DNA from 3 places in the Calditerricola yamamurae genome. Region 3 is predicted to be linked to each of the others. Evidence: riboswitches for the same ligand, from Rfam matches in the RefSeq annotation. Region 3 holds a riboswitch; each other region holds the start of a gene.

Region 1 (2,256 bases), on a different contig from region 3:
CAGCGCCGGGCACGTCTTGGCCCGCTCTTCCAGCGACACTCCAGACACCGCCGCCTCGATGGCCGCCGTAAAGGCCTCGCCACCGCCGCGCGGCCCGTCGGGATGGCCGTGGATGCCACCGCCGGCGTTGACCACGTGGTCAAGGCCGAAGTCGGCCAGCAGGCGCGGCACCATGCCCGGGTGAATGCCCGCCGACGGCACCGGGAACGCCGGGGCCAGGCCGGCGAAGGGCTCGACGAGACGGTCGCGCAGGGCAAAGGCTTCCGCCGCGGCGAGGGAAACGGTGCCGTAGGGCGCCGGGAACAGCACCAGGTCCGCCCCGGCCAGGCGCATGAGCATGCCCAGCACAATCGGCGCCGCGATACCATGGTGCGGTGAGGCGTACAGGGCCCCGGACAAGGCCGGATGGGCGAGAATCGGAACGGTGATCTCCGGGTCCTCGCGCAAGCGCTGCAGGATGTCGTACCCGTACGGCAACACGTTCAGCAACAGGGCTGTGGCCCCCTGCCGCACGGCCTCCCGCGCCCGGTCCACCATCTCGTCAACCGGGCCGGTCAGGTTGACGGCGTATAGCACGCGGCGGCCGGTCTTCGCCTCATGGGCGTCAAGCACTTCGCGAAAGAGCGCGATGCGCTCGAAAAAGGGCGCCCGGTCGTCGACAAAGAAGATCTCATCGTCCTTCACCAGGTCGACGCCGCCCTCCACCTGGGCGACAAACTGCGCATGCAGTTCGGCGAGGGGCAGGCCGATGCACGATTTGAAGATGCTCATGAGGAGCGGCCGGTCCCATACCCCAAGCCGCTGACGCACGCCCTTGATCCCCAGCCGCGGGCCGGGAAAGGCACGCACGAAGGTATCGGGCAATTTGAGGTCGACAAGGCGAATGCGCCCGTCCATCGACAGCTTGCCGAACACCGTCGTGAGCAACGACGGGATGTCCGCGCGCAGGTTCCGCACCGGGTAGCCGATCGCCAGATGGGCCACCCGCGAGCCGTCGGCGGCCACCTGACCGCGGCGGATGTCCATTACCACGCCCTTGTATGGCTCCAGTTCCGCGCGACGGGCGGCGGGAAGGTCCGTCCAGGTACCCACCGTGAGCCCCATGGCGATCGACTCGGCCTTTCGGGACAGGTCGCCGTCATCCGGCACCTGATAGATGGCCACAACCCACTCGTTCGTCATGGTCCTTACCCCGCTTCGCGACGATGATGAAAAACGAAAACGCCTCTCCCGTATCCGAGAGAGGCGCGCAACGCGTTGACGTTCCGCGGCTCTCATCTCTCGGAAAACGGGTTGTCCCGTCTTCCGCAGGAGTTAGCACCGTGCACGCCATAGCGGGCGCGCCGGTTGCCGGGCTTCATCGGGCCAGTCCCTCCGCCTGCTCTGGATGAGATCCGGGCTTTCCTGCTTGCGTATTCGATTGATTCAAAAAGTACTAAAGGATCGGCCTCTTGTCAAGAGAGGAAAGGCTCTACGCTAAAAAGTGTGGGATCTAAGAGGAAAAGGCGGTCGACGAGCCAAGGGATAGTTAGGCACATCACATCCCGAAGGAGGCTCGCGACCGCCTATGAACAAGCTTACCGCAGAAATGTTCGGCTTACAATCGTGGATTGTTTACCGTATCGTGCATCAATCCGATGGTATTCACATCTACGCCGGTCGGCCGCGTAAGGAAGCGCGGTGTCCGGATTGTGGACAGCTGACACGCCGCGTCTACGATCGTGCGCGCGAATGGAAACGGAAGCTGCACACCTGGTGCAACGAGAAACCGGTTTACCTCTGGGTACGTCCCCGGCGCTTCCAGTGCACGGCCTGTCGAAAAGTGTTCACCGAACGCTTTCCTGGTATTCGCCCCTGGGCACGCAGGACCGAACGGGCCGAAGCCCTTTTGCTCCAGCGCCTGAAAGCGGGCAGTTTCCGTCGTGCCGCCCAGGAAAGCGGAACAAGCAGCAGCACCTTGCGCCGTCTGCTCCTTCGGTACGTAGACCAGCAGGTAAATCTCGAGGAAGCCCTCCGGGATGTCGATGCCTTCGTGCTTAGCATTGATGAACACAGCTATCGTGGCCGTGACATGATGGTTACGGTCACATGCGTGTGGCCAAAACGGTGCCTTTTGGCCATCTTGCCGGATGACCGCATGAAAACACTGGAGCGCTTTTTGCGCCAGCTGCCGGAGACGGTTCGTCGGCGGATTCGGGCCGTGTGCATCGACCTGAAGGATGCTTGGCGCCATGCCGTGAAGCGCGCTTTGCCCGG
Region 2 (2,256 bases), on a different contig from region 3:
ACGATTCCCGTTAAGGTGGCGGTGGCCTACGAGGGAAAAGGGGACGTTTCGGCCCAGCGGCGTCGTTTGCAAGAACGTTGTGTGCATGCCGGTGTAGCAGAAGGGACGACCTTTTGGGAAGAGTGCGTGGCGAAGTTTGGTGAACATTGGGATTTCGGCGCAGTGGAGCGATGGTATGTGGGGGGTGATGGAGCGGCGTTTGTAAAAGAAGGGTGTGCGTATTTTCCGGGAGCGCAATACCGGCTCGATCCGTTTCACCTTCGTCGGAACCTGGTGGAGAGTCTTCGACATGACGAGAAGGCGTATCGGGAGGTTTGTGCTGCGCTGGCAACGTCCGATTGGGAAGGGGTTGAGCAGGCTCTGAAAGCAGCCGAACATCGCAGCCGCGGGGCACAGCGGCAGCGTGTGGTTCAGTTGCGGCGCTATCTGCGGACCAACTGGGAAGGCATTCGGGAGTTGGGAGAGCCCGTGCGATTAGGGGCGATTGAGGGACAAGTGTTTCATCACATTGCACGGCGGATGAAGCGTCATGGAGCGCGTTGGAGCGTCGAGGGGGCCGGCCGGTTGGCGCGGCTTTTGGCGTCGCGGGCAAATGGGGAACTGGCTGAAGTGGTGAAAACCAAGTGGACAGCCCAACCGGAAAGAATGAGCCATGTGTTTGGCAAAGGAGCGGCGGAGGAAAGGGAAAAGAGTTGGAGAGCAGACATAGAGGGATGGCTGCGCGCAAGGATTCCGGCCCTTAACGGGCCTGGATCCGGTGCGCCTTGGGTAAAGTATGTGCTTCGTGAGCTTGTGCGGGCGATTCCAAGAAGGGTGTAAACCGATCACTCAAATTTTTGTGTCGGGGCACCTACTGAAAGTTGACACGCACGCTGCAAACGAATTGTTGACAGAGGATTAGATGATCTCGTATAGTTAAAGCAAATCACACGTAGAACAACCGCATAGCACCATGATCCAGCTCTTATCAAGAGTGGCGGAGGGACTGGCCCGATGAAGCCCGGCAACCTACCGACGCACGGTCGGTGTGGTGCCAATTCCTGCAGAGATGGTTCATCTCTGGGAGATGAGAGCGGAACGACAATTCCGGCCTTTCATCTGCAGAGATGAAAGGCCTTTTTCGTTGTTGGCAAGCAAACTGTAGGGACACGTAAAGGAGGAAGAGGCGGTGCGCGTCGAATCCTGTTTGGCCCAAATTGGCAACCGGAAGGACATCGTTACCGGTGCTGTGAGCTACCCGGTCTACTACGCGGCCACGTACGGCCACCCGGCGCTGGGGCAGAGCACCGGCTTTGACTACTCCCGCCTGGCCAATCCGACGCGGAAGGTGCTGGAGGAGGCCATCGCCGCGCTGGAAGGCGGCGACGGCGGGTTCGCCTGCGCGTCGGGCATGGCGGCGATCCAGACGGTGGCGGCCCTCTTTTCCCGCGGCGACCACGTCGTGCTGTCCCACGACCTCTATGGCGGCACATACCGGCTGTTTGAACAGGTGCTGGCCCGGGCGGGGGTGACGGCCACCTACGTCGACGCCTCGTCCGTCGACGCGGTGCGCCGGGCCCTGCGGCCGAACACCAAAGCCCTTTTCATCGAAACGCCGACCAACCCCCTCCTGCAGGTGGCCGACATCGCCGCCCTGGCGAAGGTGGCCAGGGACCACGGCCTGCTCCTCATCGTCGATAACACGCTGATGAGCCCGTACCTGCAGCGGCCCCTTGCACTGGGCGCCGACATCGTCGTCCACAGTGCGACGAAGTACCTCGGCGGACACAACGACGTCCTCGCCGGCCTGATCGTGACCAGGGGCGAGGAGCTGACCGAGCGCGTGGCGTTCCTGCACAACGCCATCGGCGCGGTGCTCGGCCCGCAGGATTCCTGGCTGCTCATGCGCGGGATGAAAACCCTGGCCGTGCGCCTCGACCGCCAGCAGGAAAACGCGTCGCGCATCGCCCGTTTCCTGGCTGACCATCCGCTCGTGGAGGCGGTGTATTTCCCCGATCTGCCCGGCCATCCCGGACGCGAGGTCCATTTCCGTCAGGCGAAGGGGCCGGGGGCGCTCCTGTCGTTCCGGGTCGTCGACCCGGCCCTGGTGGAGCCGGTGCTGCGCCATGTGCGGCTCATCACCTTCGCCGAAAGCCTGGGTGGCGTGGAGAGCCTCATCACCTATCCGGCGATGCAGACCCATGCCGAGATCCCCGAGGCGATCCGCCGCGCCGTCGGGGTCGACGACAGGCTGCTGCGCCTGTCCGTCGGCATCGA
Region 3 (2,256 bases):
GCGGAGCAGAATGTACGCACCCAGCGCCAACAGAAAGGCCGAAACAAACGGCTTGATCGTCTCACCGGACACGCTGGCCAAAAAATAGGCCCCACCAAACGCGCCAATGGAACCGGGGAGAACAAGCGTGCGGACCACGTGACGGTCGATGTTGCCAAACCGCCAATGGGACAGACCAGAAGCCGCCGTTGTGACCACCTCGGCCAGATGCACCGAAGCGGAGGCGGCAGCCGGACTCAAGCCAAACAAGAGGAGCAGCGATGTTGACGTGACGCCATACGCCATGCCCAACGCCCCGTCCACCAGCTGCGCCAGCAGTCCAATCAACGCCAACACAATCAGCTTCTGCACGGTACACCCTCCCCGTCGTCAACCTACGTCGTGTGCAGGCCGCACTCCGTCTTGTTGAAACCGGCCCACCGTCCGGCGCGGAAATCCTCGCCCGGCTTTACCGGCCGCGTACAACATTCGCACCCGATGCTGGGGTACCCACGGTCATGCAGCGGGTTATATGGCACGTTGTTTTCGTGAATGTACCGCCACACGTCCTTGAACGTCCAGTCTGCCAGGGGATTGAACTTCACCACCCCGAACTTGGCGTCCCATTCCACCTTGCGCGCATTGGCCCGTGTCGGCGCCTGCTCGCGGCGAATGCCGGTAATCCACGCGTCAAACTCCCGCAGAAACCCGGCGAGCGGTGCCACTTTCCGCAGATTGCAGCACAAATTGGGATCACGCTCCCACAACCGCTCCCCGTAGCGCGCCGCCTGCTCCTCCAAGGTCAGCGCCGGCTTCACCTGCACAAACGAGATGCCGTACCGGGCAGACAGGCGGTCGCGGGTTTCATAGGTCTCGCAGAAATGCTTGTCGGTGTCCAGGTAGAAAATCGGCACTTCCGGATTGATCTTCACCAGCATGTCGACGAGGACCACATCCTCGGCACCGAAACTACAGGCCAGCGCCACCTTTGTGCCAAAACGTTCCACCGCCAGGGCCAGAAGCTCCTGGGGCGTCTTTTCCTCCCACCAATCCGCTAGCTTGGCGATTCCTTCCGGCGTCCACTCGATGCGCACCGCTTCCACCCTACCTACGCCTCCTGTCTCCGTGGTTTCCCGACTGCGCGCTCCCTCTAGATGGCGCCCTTGCCCTTTTACCTTATTGCACCAGGTGTCCGCCTGTGCACCGCCGCAAGGCTCAGACAACGGCCGAAAACGTGGCGCCCGTCTAGAAGAGCGACACAAAAAACGCCTCCTCTCTGAAAGAGGAGGCTTCGCCTACGAAGCTCTCATCTCTCAGAGGGGATCCCTCTGCAGGAATTGGCACCGTGCCCGCCGACAAACGGCTGGCCGGTTGCCGGGCTTCATCGGGCCAGTCCCTCCGCCTCTCTGGATAAGAGCCGTTTCCATCCGTATACGGTTGTAAAACGTTACAGAAAAGATTGGTGATTTGGTGAAAACCGTGTATTCAGATGGGATTGAATAATTTTGATTTCATCTTAGCGCCTTGTTTTCGGCCTGTCAAGACCGAATTTCTCAGTACGCCTATCGGTTTATCCCGACAATGCGCCGTGGCGCCGGAACGGGCACGCCGAGGATCTCGTGCACCATCGTCACATCGCCGAGGGGGAACAGGTGCACACCGTGGGCAAAACCGCGCAACGCCTCAAACAGCTCGCGCGCCACGGCCACCCCCTCTTCCCGTCCGCCGCGCTCTACCCGCCGCAACACCTCTTCGCGTATGGTGATGCCAGGCACGTTCTCGTTCAGATAACAGGCCATCTTGTAACTTTTCAGCGGCATGAGCCCAAACAGAATGGGTACGTCCAAGTGCTGCGTCGCGTCCAAAAATCGCTCGGCCGTCTCGACATCATAAATCGGCTGGGTCTGGACAAACGCCGCCCCGGCGGCCACTTTCTCCTCGAGCCGCCGCACTTCCCGCGCCAAGTCTTCCGCTCCGGGATTGGCTGCCGCCCCGATAAAAAACTCCGGGGGCGACTCGAGGCGGTTGCCGTTCACGTCGCGTCCCGTGTTCAATGTGGACGCCAGCCGGATCAGCCCCACCGCATCAACGTCGAATACACCGGTGGCCAAGGGATGATCGCCCCGTTCCGGCGCGTCGCCCGTAAGCGTGAGGATATTCCGCACGCCGAGGGCCGCCGCCCCGAGCAACTCGGCCTGCAATCCGAGCACATTGCGGTCCCGGCACGTCAGGTGAAAGATGGCCTCGATCCCCAAATCATCCTGCAAGATGTGGGCC

The links. Region 3 has a riboswitch for S-adenosylmethionine ahead of ACYQ0Z_RS02185 (phosphoadenylyl-sulfate reductase). Riboswitches for the same ligand answer to the same signal wherever they lie in the genome.
Region 1: it holds a riboswitch for S-adenosylmethionine, as region 3 does, so the genes downstream of both, ACYQ0Z_RS10585 (2,3-diketo-5-methylthiopentyl-1-phosphate enolase) here and ACYQ0Z_RS02185 (phosphoadenylyl-sulfate reductase) in region 3, are expected to answer to the same signal.
Region 2: it holds a riboswitch for S-adenosylmethionine, as region 3 does, so the genes downstream of both, ACYQ0Z_RS07325 (aminotransferase class I/II-fold pyridoxal phosphate-dependent enzyme) here and ACYQ0Z_RS02185 (phosphoadenylyl-sulfate reductase) in region 3, are expected to answer to the same signal.

The regions. Positions count from the first base shown of each region.
Region 1 is NZ_BAAIFH010000006.1:853,684-855,939, forward strand. It holds gene ACYQ0Z_RS10585 (2,3-diketo-5-methylthiopentyl-1-phosphate enolase) at 1-1,182, opposite strand, end outside; SAM riboswitch class I at 1,272-1,394, opposite strand; gene ACYQ0Z_RS10590 (ISL3 family transposase) at 1,568-2,256, shown strand, end outside.
Region 2 is NZ_BAAIFH010000006.1:199,183-201,438, forward strand. It holds gene ACYQ0Z_RS07320 (ISLre2 family transposase) at 1-819, shown strand, start outside; SAM riboswitch class I at 962-1,073, shown strand; gene ACYQ0Z_RS07325 (aminotransferase class I/II-fold pyridoxal phosphate-dependent enzyme) at 1,169-2,256, shown strand, end outside.
Region 3 is NZ_BAAIFH010000004.1:165,293-167,548, forward strand. It holds gene ACYQ0Z_RS02180 (sulfite exporter TauE/SafE family protein) at 1-351, opposite strand, end outside; gene ACYQ0Z_RS02185 (phosphoadenylyl-sulfate reductase) at 375-1,067, opposite strand; SAM riboswitch class I at 1,283-1,396, opposite strand; gene ACYQ0Z_RS02190 (methylenetetrahydrofolate reductase) at 1,542-2,256, opposite strand, start outside.